2 regions of the Paenibacillus sp. PDC88 genome follow, and region 2 is predicted to be linked to the other one. Evidence: riboswitches for the same ligand, from Rfam matches in the RefSeq annotation. Region 2 holds a riboswitch; the other holds the start of a gene.
The links. Region 2 has a riboswitch for thiamine pyrophosphate ahead of BLW49_RS17345 (ABC transporter substrate-binding protein). Riboswitches for the same ligand answer to the same signal wherever they lie in the genome.
Positions count from the first base shown of each region.

Region 1: it holds a riboswitch for thiamine pyrophosphate, as region 2 does, so the genes downstream of both, thiM (hydroxyethylthiazole kinase) here and BLW49_RS17345 (ABC transporter substrate-binding protein) in region 2, are expected to answer to the same signal.

Region 1 is NZ_FNNT01000004.1:88,239-93,337, forward strand. Features, by position in the region: gene BLW49_RS13740 (endonuclease MutS2) at 1-1,898, opposite strand, end outside; TPP riboswitch at 2,482-2,592, shown strand; gene thiM (hydroxyethylthiazole kinase) at 2,690-3,532, shown strand; gene thiD (bifunctional hydroxymethylpyrimidine kinase/phosphomethylpyrimidine kinase) at 3,536-4,348, shown strand; gene thiE (thiamine phosphate synthase) at 4,345-4,998, shown strand.
Region 2 is NZ_FNNT01000005.1:325,651-330,749, reverse strand. Features, by position in the region: gene BLW49_RS17360 (ABC transporter ATP-binding protein) at 1-215, opposite strand, end outside; gene BLW49_RS17355 (ABC transporter permease) at 267-1,040, opposite strand; gene BLW49_RS17350 (thiamine-binding protein) at 1,037-1,330, opposite strand; gene BLW49_RS17345 (ABC transporter substrate-binding protein) at 1,358-2,365, opposite strand; TPP riboswitch at 2,594-2,713, opposite strand; gene serS (serine--tRNA ligase) at 3,092-4,375, shown strand; gene BLW49_RS17335 (pyridoxamine 5'-phosphate oxidase family protein) at 4,464-4,880, shown strand.

The DNA of each region.
Region 1 (5,099 bases), on a different contig from region 2:
TCATAGTCGTCCGGATATAGTTCCTTGCCTGCAATGTGCAGCTTCACTCGCTGCTTGGCAATTTTCAGCTTTTTACCTCGTACAAGTACGGTAAGCTTGCCTCTTGCATCCTCTGCTTCGACAATAATTCCTCCTTCCTGCATATAAGGGATGTGAACCCTGTCACCCACCTCCAGCGGCCGGACCGGCTGTGCTTCCATATCACTTGGCTCAGCTCTTTTGCCATGGGCGGCTCGTGACTCTCGGCGATCGTTATCTACCCGTTTTGTATGGTCTGGTATTGGTTCATGAGAATTTGTATTGCAATGCATGGTGTTATGCTTCTCTTCGTTATCAGCGGCTTTCGGTTCTCCTGAAGAATCTGCAATTGCTGTCAATGATGTGGCAGAGATCTGTTTGGAACGCTCAATGATATAAGGCGGAATCCCGAGCTTCAGGGCAATGGCATAAGCATAGCTGTTCCCTGCTTCCCCGATCGTCAGCCGATATAACGGCTTCAAAGATTCTGTATCAAATTCCATGCGGGCATTCTCAAATCCGTCAGCCGACGCTGCGAAATTTTTGATCTCCGAAAAATGAGTCGTTGCCACGACCGTCGCCTGCCTTCTATGCATCTCTTCGAGCAGAGCGATAGACAATCCGGTTCCTTCCCCAGGATCTGTACCCGACGCCATTTCGTCAATAAGAATAAGCGTGGAAGGGTCCGCGATCTTTAGAATTTCGATAATGTTCTTGATGTGGGCAGAGAACGTGCTCAGCTGATGCTCAATGCTCTGACCATCCCCGATATCGACGGCGACTTGCTCAAATACGCTCAGCTGACTGTCTTCTCCGACAGGAACGAGTAGACCGGACTGGGCCATGAGTGTTAGCAGCCCAATGGTCTTAAGACATAAGGTTTTGCCGCCGGTATTGGGACCTGTAATAATCAAGGACTTGAATGCATCACCAATGTGGAAATCGAGCGGAACCATATTGTTCACGAGCGGATGCCGTGCGGACCTTAATCGAATGACCCCATGATCAACGAGGTGAACCGACCGTCCCTGATAGGAGAGGGCATAACGTGCTTTGGCGAACAAAAAGTCGTATATGCCTACTGTATCCGTATTCACACGCAGCTCATATTCAGCTTGGTCTGCTAAACGCGTCAATTCACTGAGTATCTTCATCTCCTCCCGCTGTTCCGCTGCACGATGCAGGCTGAGCTCCATCTGAAGACTGGCGATCTCGTCCGGCTCGATAAATACCGTTTGGCCACTGGCGGATTCGCCGTGAACCGTTCCTCTGATCTGCTTGCGGAATTCCTTCTGGACAGGCAGGCAGTAGCGGTCCCCGCGTTTTGTTATGAGCTGGTCCTGCAGAATAGAACGGTGCTTGGACAGAAGGGTATCCAGCTTTTTTTTCAGCCGTTCCTCGATGACCTGAGCCTGTTTTCTCGTCTTGAGCAGTTCTTTGCTGGCATGATCGGTAATCCGGCCTAAGTAAATACAGCGTTCCACCTCTTCACGGAGGGAATCCAGGGTGTACATAGAGCCTGCATAGGCACTTATATTCGGGGCAATCTCTCTCTTAGACTGCATGTACTTCATAAGCTGGGTGCAGCTTCGCAGAAATTGCAGGAGATGCATGAAATCCTGTTCCGTAAATAGATAGCCTGTGCCCAGCAGATTCATAATATTTTCGATTCCTGACAATGAAGGAAGTGGGACGCTTGCTCCGTGCCGGATCAATCCCAGTGCTTCCTCTGTTTCAGCCAGTGCCTGACGAATCTGGGTTAGACGGGTCATGGGAGTCAGTGAATCGATCTGCCGTTCTCCAAGGTAGGATACCGCGTAAGATCGCAGTTGTTCTTTGACAGTACTGTATTCGAGTCTTTGCATGCTTTGATGATTCATGGGTTATTGCTCCTTTTTTTTTGTATTAATGAATGACGTTGAAGCGGATAAAACAAAAAAAGACGCAAGAAGCGAACAGTAGGGTTCGTTCTTACGTCTGTATGCATGAGTTAGCTTATGGATCGGCAAAGGATGCTGCCAAGCCATAAATATCAACCTGTGAATGGTGCCCCGCCATCCATAATTTGTTGACTACAGAGCATAGATCTCTGTAAATCGATGGTTTTACGGGTACAAAAAAACCGCGCTGCAAAAACAGCGCGGATGAGTTCACAAGTCAATTGTACATCACTCATGTTCATAGAGAGTTTAGTTATCCGCTGTTCTTAACTGATTTCATGAGGCATCTATAGCGTACACATGTAAATGCGCATTAAAAAATAAACATCGCAATTTCAGGCGATGAAGCAATAGATCAAGCCTCTGTATGAAATTTGATTAGTTAAGAACGATCACCGACATCAAAAATCTCTCCTTTTTGGATGAGTTACTTTGTATCATATGCTACAGGGCAGCGAAAGTCAACAAATTGAATGTTGGGAAGATGTACTATACAATGAAGAGGCACGAGCAATTTTAATAATTATATAGATACGGGAGCCTGCGGAAGCAAGCTGAGAGTACAACTAATCTGTTGTTGACCGGTTGAACCTGCCATGGATAATGCCAGCGTAGGGAGCGAACATGACGATGACGCATGCTTTCGCATGCGTTTTTTTAGTTTTGCGACACCCCTCTCAGTTCCAAGATCGGCTCCTGTGTACCTTCCAAAAAGAAAGGACTCGATCCCAATGTCTAATGTTGAACTTGAACTATCATCTCTTATCACTCGTATCCACGAAGAACAACCCTTGATCCATAACATAACGAATACGGTCGTTACGAATTTTACGGCGAACGGCTTGCTAGCTCTTGGCGCTTCCCCGGTCATGGCCTATGCGGAGGAGGAAGTGGCTGATATGGTTCAGCATGCCCGTGCACTGGTGCTCAATATCGGGACACTTACCACAGACCTAGTCCATACGATGATTGCAGCAGGCAAGGCGGCAAATGTATACGGTGTACCTGTTCTCTTGGATCCGGTCGGAGCGGGAGCTACACCTTATCGGACAGATGCGGCACTTCGGCTTCTTCGGGAAGTAGAGATCGCGCTCATTAGAGGCAATGCAGGAGAAATCAGCCATTTAATCGGGGAAGGGATGACCGTAAAAGGTGTAGACGCGGGTCAATCTGAGGTCATAGATCGAGCACAAATGGCGGTGCGTGCAGCCCGAACACTCGGAACAACCGTCGTCGTATCTGGTCCAGAAGACGTCATTACGAATGGAGATACAGGATTTATTATTAAATCCGGCCATCCTTTACTTACACGTGTCACAGGGACAGGCTGTCTCTTAACCTCGGTCATCGGTGCCTTTCTTGCCGTTCATGACTCGGTATTGGAAGCAGGGGCCGCAGGTCTTGGGTTTTATGGAGCGGCGGCAAGCCTCGCGGGGCAGAAGACCGAGCAGAAGGGGGCCGGCAGCTTCCAGATTGCATTCTTGGATGAGCTGTCCAAGCTTGAGCCGTCTGTATTTGAGAAGTATGTTGAACTTACCGACATGAACGAGCTGTTTATTCAGGAGGAGGCATAGTCGATGAATATACCTAAGGCGCTTACCATTGCAGGCTCAGACAGCGGAGGCGGTGCTGGAATTCAAGCCGATATCAAAACCTTTCAGGAGCTGGATGTCTACGGTATGTCGGCACTCACCTCAGTTACTGCCCAAAATACCCTTGGCGTACAAGGTGTGCATTCTTTGCCGGTTCCCTTTGTAGCTCAGCAGATCGAGTCCGTCTTTGCGGATCTGAGACCAGATGCCGTGAAGACAGGGATGTTATTCAGCAGTGAAATTATTGCAGAGGTTGCAAGGAAGGCTGCGCGCTATCAGATAGATAAGCTGGTTATTGATCCAGTAATGATTGCAAAAGGCGGTGCGTCCTTGCTTCAGTCGGAAGCAGTGACGGCGCTAGTTCAGCAGCTTCTTCCGCTTGCACTTGTCGTTACACCGAACATTCCCGAGGCGGAGGTGATGACAGGCTGCCCTATTCATTCGCTGGCAGACCGCAAGGAGGCGGCTAAACGAATACATGATTATGGTCCTGCCTACGTCATTGTAAAAGGTGGCCATGATGCAGGCAGCGATACGGTTACGGACCTGGTATACGATGGGACAGGATTTACGGAGCTTGCAGGGCCAAGAGTAGACACGGTTCATTCCCATGGAACAGGCTGTACCTTCTCCGCGGCGCTTACCGCAGAATTGGCAAAAGGAAAGGACGTCCTGTCAGCGGCGAGGACGGCCAGAGATTTTGTCCAAGCTGCACTTACCGATGCACTGGGCATCGGAGGAGGACAGGGTCCGACGAATCACTGGGCTTATCGCAGGCAAAAAGGAGTGAGCGTATGAGCCGGATTTCGAGTGTCCGTATGAAGGAACTGCTTCGGGTCTATTTTGTAATGGGTAGTAGAAATTGTGTTCAAGCACCGGAGGATACACTGGAGGCTGCACTCACCGGCGGGGTGACATTATTCCAGTTCAGAGAGAAAGGTCCCGGCTGCCTTGAAGGCGCTGAGCGGATCGAACTCGCCCGGCGTTTGCAGAAGCTGTGCAGAGAGCATAAAGTACCTTTTATTGTGAACGATGATGTTGACTTGGCACTGGAAGTGGATGCGGACGGTGTCCATGTCGGTCAGGAGGATGAGGAAGCGGGCTTGGTGAGACAAAGAATTGGAGATCGAATCCTCGGCATATCGGCTCATACTATTCAAGAAGCGGCGAGAGCTTATGCGCAAGGGGCCGATTATATCGGAGTAGGCCCCATTTATCCAACAAAATCAAAGGATGATGCACAGGCCGTGCAAGGTCCAGAGATCATTAAGGTTATGCGGAACGCGAATGTTACACTTCCCATCGTTGGCATTGGAGGAATTACAGTAGACAATGCCAAAGAAGTGTTTGCTGCAGGAGCAGATGGGATAGCCGTCATTTCCGCGATCAGCTATGCAGAGGATATTGCAGGCCGTGTGAGACAGCTTCAACATAACTTTAAAGCTTAACAATGTGAAAAAAAGAGAAGGATAGCTGACATGAAACAGTCATCCTTCTCTTTTTTATTTATAAAGCATGAAAACGAAGGTTGTATTACATTCATACTTTA
Region 2 (5,099 bases):
ACCACTTCTCCATCCAGGCGTATTGTTCCTGCATCGGGCTGTAGAAGTCCGCCAATGATTTGAAATAAAGAGCTCTTTCCACTGCCCGAGGGTCCGATAATCGAGACGAATTCACCCTGGCCGACCGTAAGTGATATGTGATCAAGGACATGAAGTTGCTGCTTTCTCTGACGAAATGATAAGCGGATGTCTGACACTTCTAATAAAGGATGCATTAGGATATCCTCCTTTCGTAATTGGATCAAGATTCATCGACTCAAACCGTCTTATGAACCCGATTTTCTATGATCATCTGTCTTATAGCGGACGAGCGCTCTCTCCAGCATAGCGATGATGGCGAAGAGGAGCAGGCTCAAGAGAACGATGATAGCCATGGCGACGAATACCCGATCTGTCCGATAGGCCGATTTTTGCAGCATCATATAATAGCCGATGCCCTTGTCTGTCCCGATCCATTCGGCAATGACTGCACCCATGACGCTGTAGGTGGCTGCGATCTTGAGACCTGAGAAGATGGACGGGAGCGCGTGAGGCACTTCCAGCTTGCGGAAGATTTGCCCCTTGCTGGCCCCGGCCATTCTCATGTAGCTCAGCATCGCGCGGTCCGTTTGCATCAGTCCGTCCATAGCAGATACTGCGATCGGAAAGAAGCAGACCAGTGTAATAACGATGATCTTGGGCAGCAGACCGAATCCGAACCAGATCATCAGAAGCGGTGCGAGTGCAATCGTAGGTATATTCTGGCTAAGAATGAGCAATGGATAAAGGGCCGTTTTCATAAATGGAACCAGATGCAGCACCATGGCTGTCAGAAGACCAATGGCAGCACCAATGCCGAAGCCGAGCAGGGTGAGCTGTACAGTCGCCCAAGTATGTTCAGTAAGACTTGCAGCCTGTGCAGCTGCTTCACGGGTAATATCAACAGGACTTGGCAGAATCCACTTCTCAATGTGAAAAAGCGGCACGGCTATTTGCCATACCGCCAAAAAGAGAATGACCGCCGCGACAGGCGGCAGCACACTTCTTACAACACGCTTCATGATGGATACTTCTCCGTTAGTCCTTCCATGCTGATTCCGCTTGGGTAATGGGCAATCTTGATTTGTGAAATAATGCTCGGGCTGCCAGCCTCAACGAGTACCTCATGAACTCTCTGCACAATTTGGAGCAGCTCAGGAAGCTCGCCCTCCAGCGTCGTTTCAAGGGGATGGACCTGATATTTCACCCCGGATTGCTGTATCACTTCAATGGCACGGTCTACATAAGGGATCGAATCTTCTCCATTCGGTGTCTTCGGAATGACTTGAATACTTAGCAATGTTTGAGCCATATGGGTCACCAACGCTTTCTTCAGTAATTATTGTTGTGGCAGAAATTCATTCGTAAAAGCTTTCTCGACATCCAGTGGCTGGTCCAGCAGCTCGTGCTCAACCATCCAGTCGGAATAGTTCTGCCATACCTCTGCTTTTTGCTCGCCCCAGCGAGCGGCATCATCCTGATATTTCGGACTGAGCCATTTCTGACTCTCAAGCACAAGCTCTTTATCGAGGTCAGGCACGGCCTCGCTAAGTATCGCCGCGGCTTCCTCCGGATGATCAATTGTATATTCATAGCCTTTGGTCGTTGCGCGCATGAAGGCTTTGACCAGCTCCGGATCCTCGTCAATGGTTGCCTCATTCGTAATAAGTACAGGTGTATAGTAATCCAGCTTCTCGGAATAGTCTTTAACGTAGAACATATCGATCGGTTCCCCGCGAAGCTCGGCTTCAATACCCGTCCAGGCGTAGAAGATCCAGGCAAAATCGATGTCTCGCTTCGTTGCGGTGAAGAAATCTGCATCCCCCATGTTTATATTGTTCACTTTGCTTACATCCGCACCTTCGAGACCCATAATTGTATCAAGAACCGCTGAGTCAATTGGGTTGCCCCATCCTCCATAGGTTTTACCCTCGAAGTCCTTCGGAGATTCAATATTACGGTCAGCAGGAGCTGCAAAGCCGGAAGTATTATGCTGAATGACAGCAGCAATGGATACGATCGGCACGCCTTGTGTCCGTGCTTGGGTGACCCCTTCCTGATAGCTTACGCCAAAAGGCACCTCTCCGGAAGCGACCATCGTATCTGCACCGGCCTGGCCGGGCTGAATAATCTCGACATTCAGACCTTCTTCCTCGTAGAAGCCTTGACTTACTGCAGCATATAAGCCGGTATGATTCGTATTTGGCGTCCAGTCCAGGACGACCTTGATGTCGCGGAGGCTATCGCTCGCTGCCGGCTCCTCCGCGCCTGCACCAGATTCCTCATTCGATGTGCCGCTATTGCCGCAGGCAGTGATGATCATCATGAGTACCGCCAGCAACAACATTCCTAACTTTTTGTACACGTTTCTCTCTCCTTTTCAATTACCCCTATTCTTGACGAAATTTCCATAATAACTCCTATAATTTCAATTGAGGCTTCCTTGACAGCCATACTGATAAGGGAGATCGGATAGAGTGCAATGGCATTCTTGCGACCATAATAAAAAAAGCGTCCCGGATAAGGGACGCATGCAGACGTAAGGGCTAAGGGCTGTCAGTAAAATAGAACAGCACACTCGAATTCTCTCCATTCCTACGCTGGCATTACCCAGATCAGGTTTAAAGGGTACGTATCTAACACGCTTTCACGGATACTATCTCAGCCGGCTAACCCAGCACCCCTTGAGGTTGAATATGAAGTTTAGGACATTTCAGAAGCTAATTATAGCCCTCCTTGGCTGGAAAGTACAGCATAATCAAGAATAAAATCATTGTCATATGGAAATGTCTAAATTATAATACCTTTAATTGAAAACGTGAAAAAATGCCTGTGAAGAGCATCCAACTCGGAGGTATTCTCGCCAAGGGAAGGCGCTAGCCTTCCCCTAAGTTAATCGGCACCGCCCGTTATCGCGGAACCAAAGTGATTGAAGTGGAACCTAATGCTGACCGCATGAGGTCTGCTTCAATAAATTGGGTGGCACCGCGAGCATAGAGCGCTCCTCGTCCCAACGGATGAGGGCGCTCTATGCTTTTTTTAGCTTGACCAAATTAACTTAGGGGTGACGACAATGCTGGATATGAAATGGATAAGGGACCATGCTGTACAGGTTCAGGAAGCAGCGGATTGGAAGAAGATAGACGTATCTATAGACGAGCTGCTGACGTGTGATGATGTACGTCGAGAGCTGATTACGGAAGTGGAGAAGCTCCGGCAACAGCGAAATATGGATTCGGAGAGAATAGGACAGCTGATGAGAGAGGGGAATCGGGAGGAGGCAGCAGCGGCCCGTGAAGAAGTGCGGCAGTTGAATGGGCAGATTGAAAAAGCAGAAGCAAGGCTAGCCGAAGTGACGGAACGTTATAATGCGCTGCGGCTGCTCGTCCCGAATATGGTATCTCCTGACACGCCTAGAGGACAGAGCGATAAGGATAATGTCATTGTAAGACAGGTCGGAGAGGTCAGTGATCCTCTGTTCCCGATCAAGGACCATATGGAACTTGGAGAGCTCCATGAGCTCATTGATGCTCCACGTGGCGTCAAGGTTGGCGGCTCGCGCAGCTACTATTTAAAGGGAGACGGAGTCCTGCTGCATCGCGCCGTTCAGCAGCTTGCGCTGGATATCGTGATGAAGCACGGCTTCGTGCCGATGGAGGTGCCGATCATGGTCCGGGAAGAGGCGCTGGAGAACACAGGATTTTTTCCAACTGGTCGAGACCAGACTTATGAGCTTGCAGGAGAGGACAAATTTCTGATCGGTACTTCAGAGGTTCCGCTCATCTCGTATTATGCAGGGGAGGTCATTGATGTGGCAGCACCCGTTCGGCTTGCGGCCGTATCGACAAGCTTCCGGAGCGAAGTAGGCTCTGCAGGACGTGATGTGCGCGGGCTCTATCGGGTGCACCAGTTTGCCAAAGTAGAGATGGTCGTACTAACAGAGGCTGATCCGGAGGTGTCGGAGCAGGTGCTCCAGGAAATAACGGGCTACGCAGAAGAGCTGCTTCAGGCGCTGGAGCTTCCATACCAGGTCGTGGCAGTGTGCACAGGCGATATGTCGCAAAAGACATATAAACAGTACGATATTGAAACCTGGATGCCTAGCCGGGTCAGCTATGGGGAGACGCATTCGTCGTCGAACCTGCATGATTTTCAGGCACGCCGCTCTAATATCCGCTATCGGGATAACGAAGGTCATCTGAGGTATTGCCATACATTGAACAACACGGCCGTGGCCTCGCCAAGAATCCTGATTCCACTTCTCGAGAATCACCAGCAGGAGGATGGCAGCATTTATATACCGAAGGCGCTCCGTCCTTACATGGGAAATCGAGAGAGACTCCTTCCTGTTCAATAGATTTTACTTATATAATCCATGGGTTCAACTTTCAGGAGCAGGGTACACTAATAATAGAGTGTATTTTTGAAAGGAGACCTGAAGTGCGATGAATAAAACAGATCTGGAACAACATATTATACAAGCTATTGAGGACAATCCGTATTGCTCGCTTGCAACGGTGGAGGGCGGTAAGCCGAAAGCGAGATATATGGCTGTCTATAATGACGGTCTGAGCATTTATATGGCGACCAACCGTTGTACCCACAAAGTAGAGGAACTGGAGGATAATCCGAATGTCAGCCTGCTGCTCGGCTACGAATCAGGTGGAACGAAGGATCTGCTGGAGATCGAAGGTACAGCAGAAGTGAGCCGTAATGGTGAACTCCGTAAGCAGCTGTGGAATAACAATATGGAAAAATGGTTCACAGGACCTGATGATCCCAATTACGTCATCCTGGATATCACGCCTAAACGGATTGAGTATACGGGCAAGGGTCAGGAATTGCAGGTATGGGAAGCGTAATCTGGTGAGTCGTATGATCAGCGATCATTAAACAGCAGAGAACCATGAGTATTGATGGAAGAGCAAGGGAGGCGGTATGGAGCTTCTCTTGCTTTTCTTTTTGTTTGATGATGACTCAGGATGGATAGGGGTACAGGGACAAATTACATAAATAACCGACATCGTGATGTCAAATTACATTACTTACTCGTTGTAGGATAAAGTCATTTTTGTGTGTTT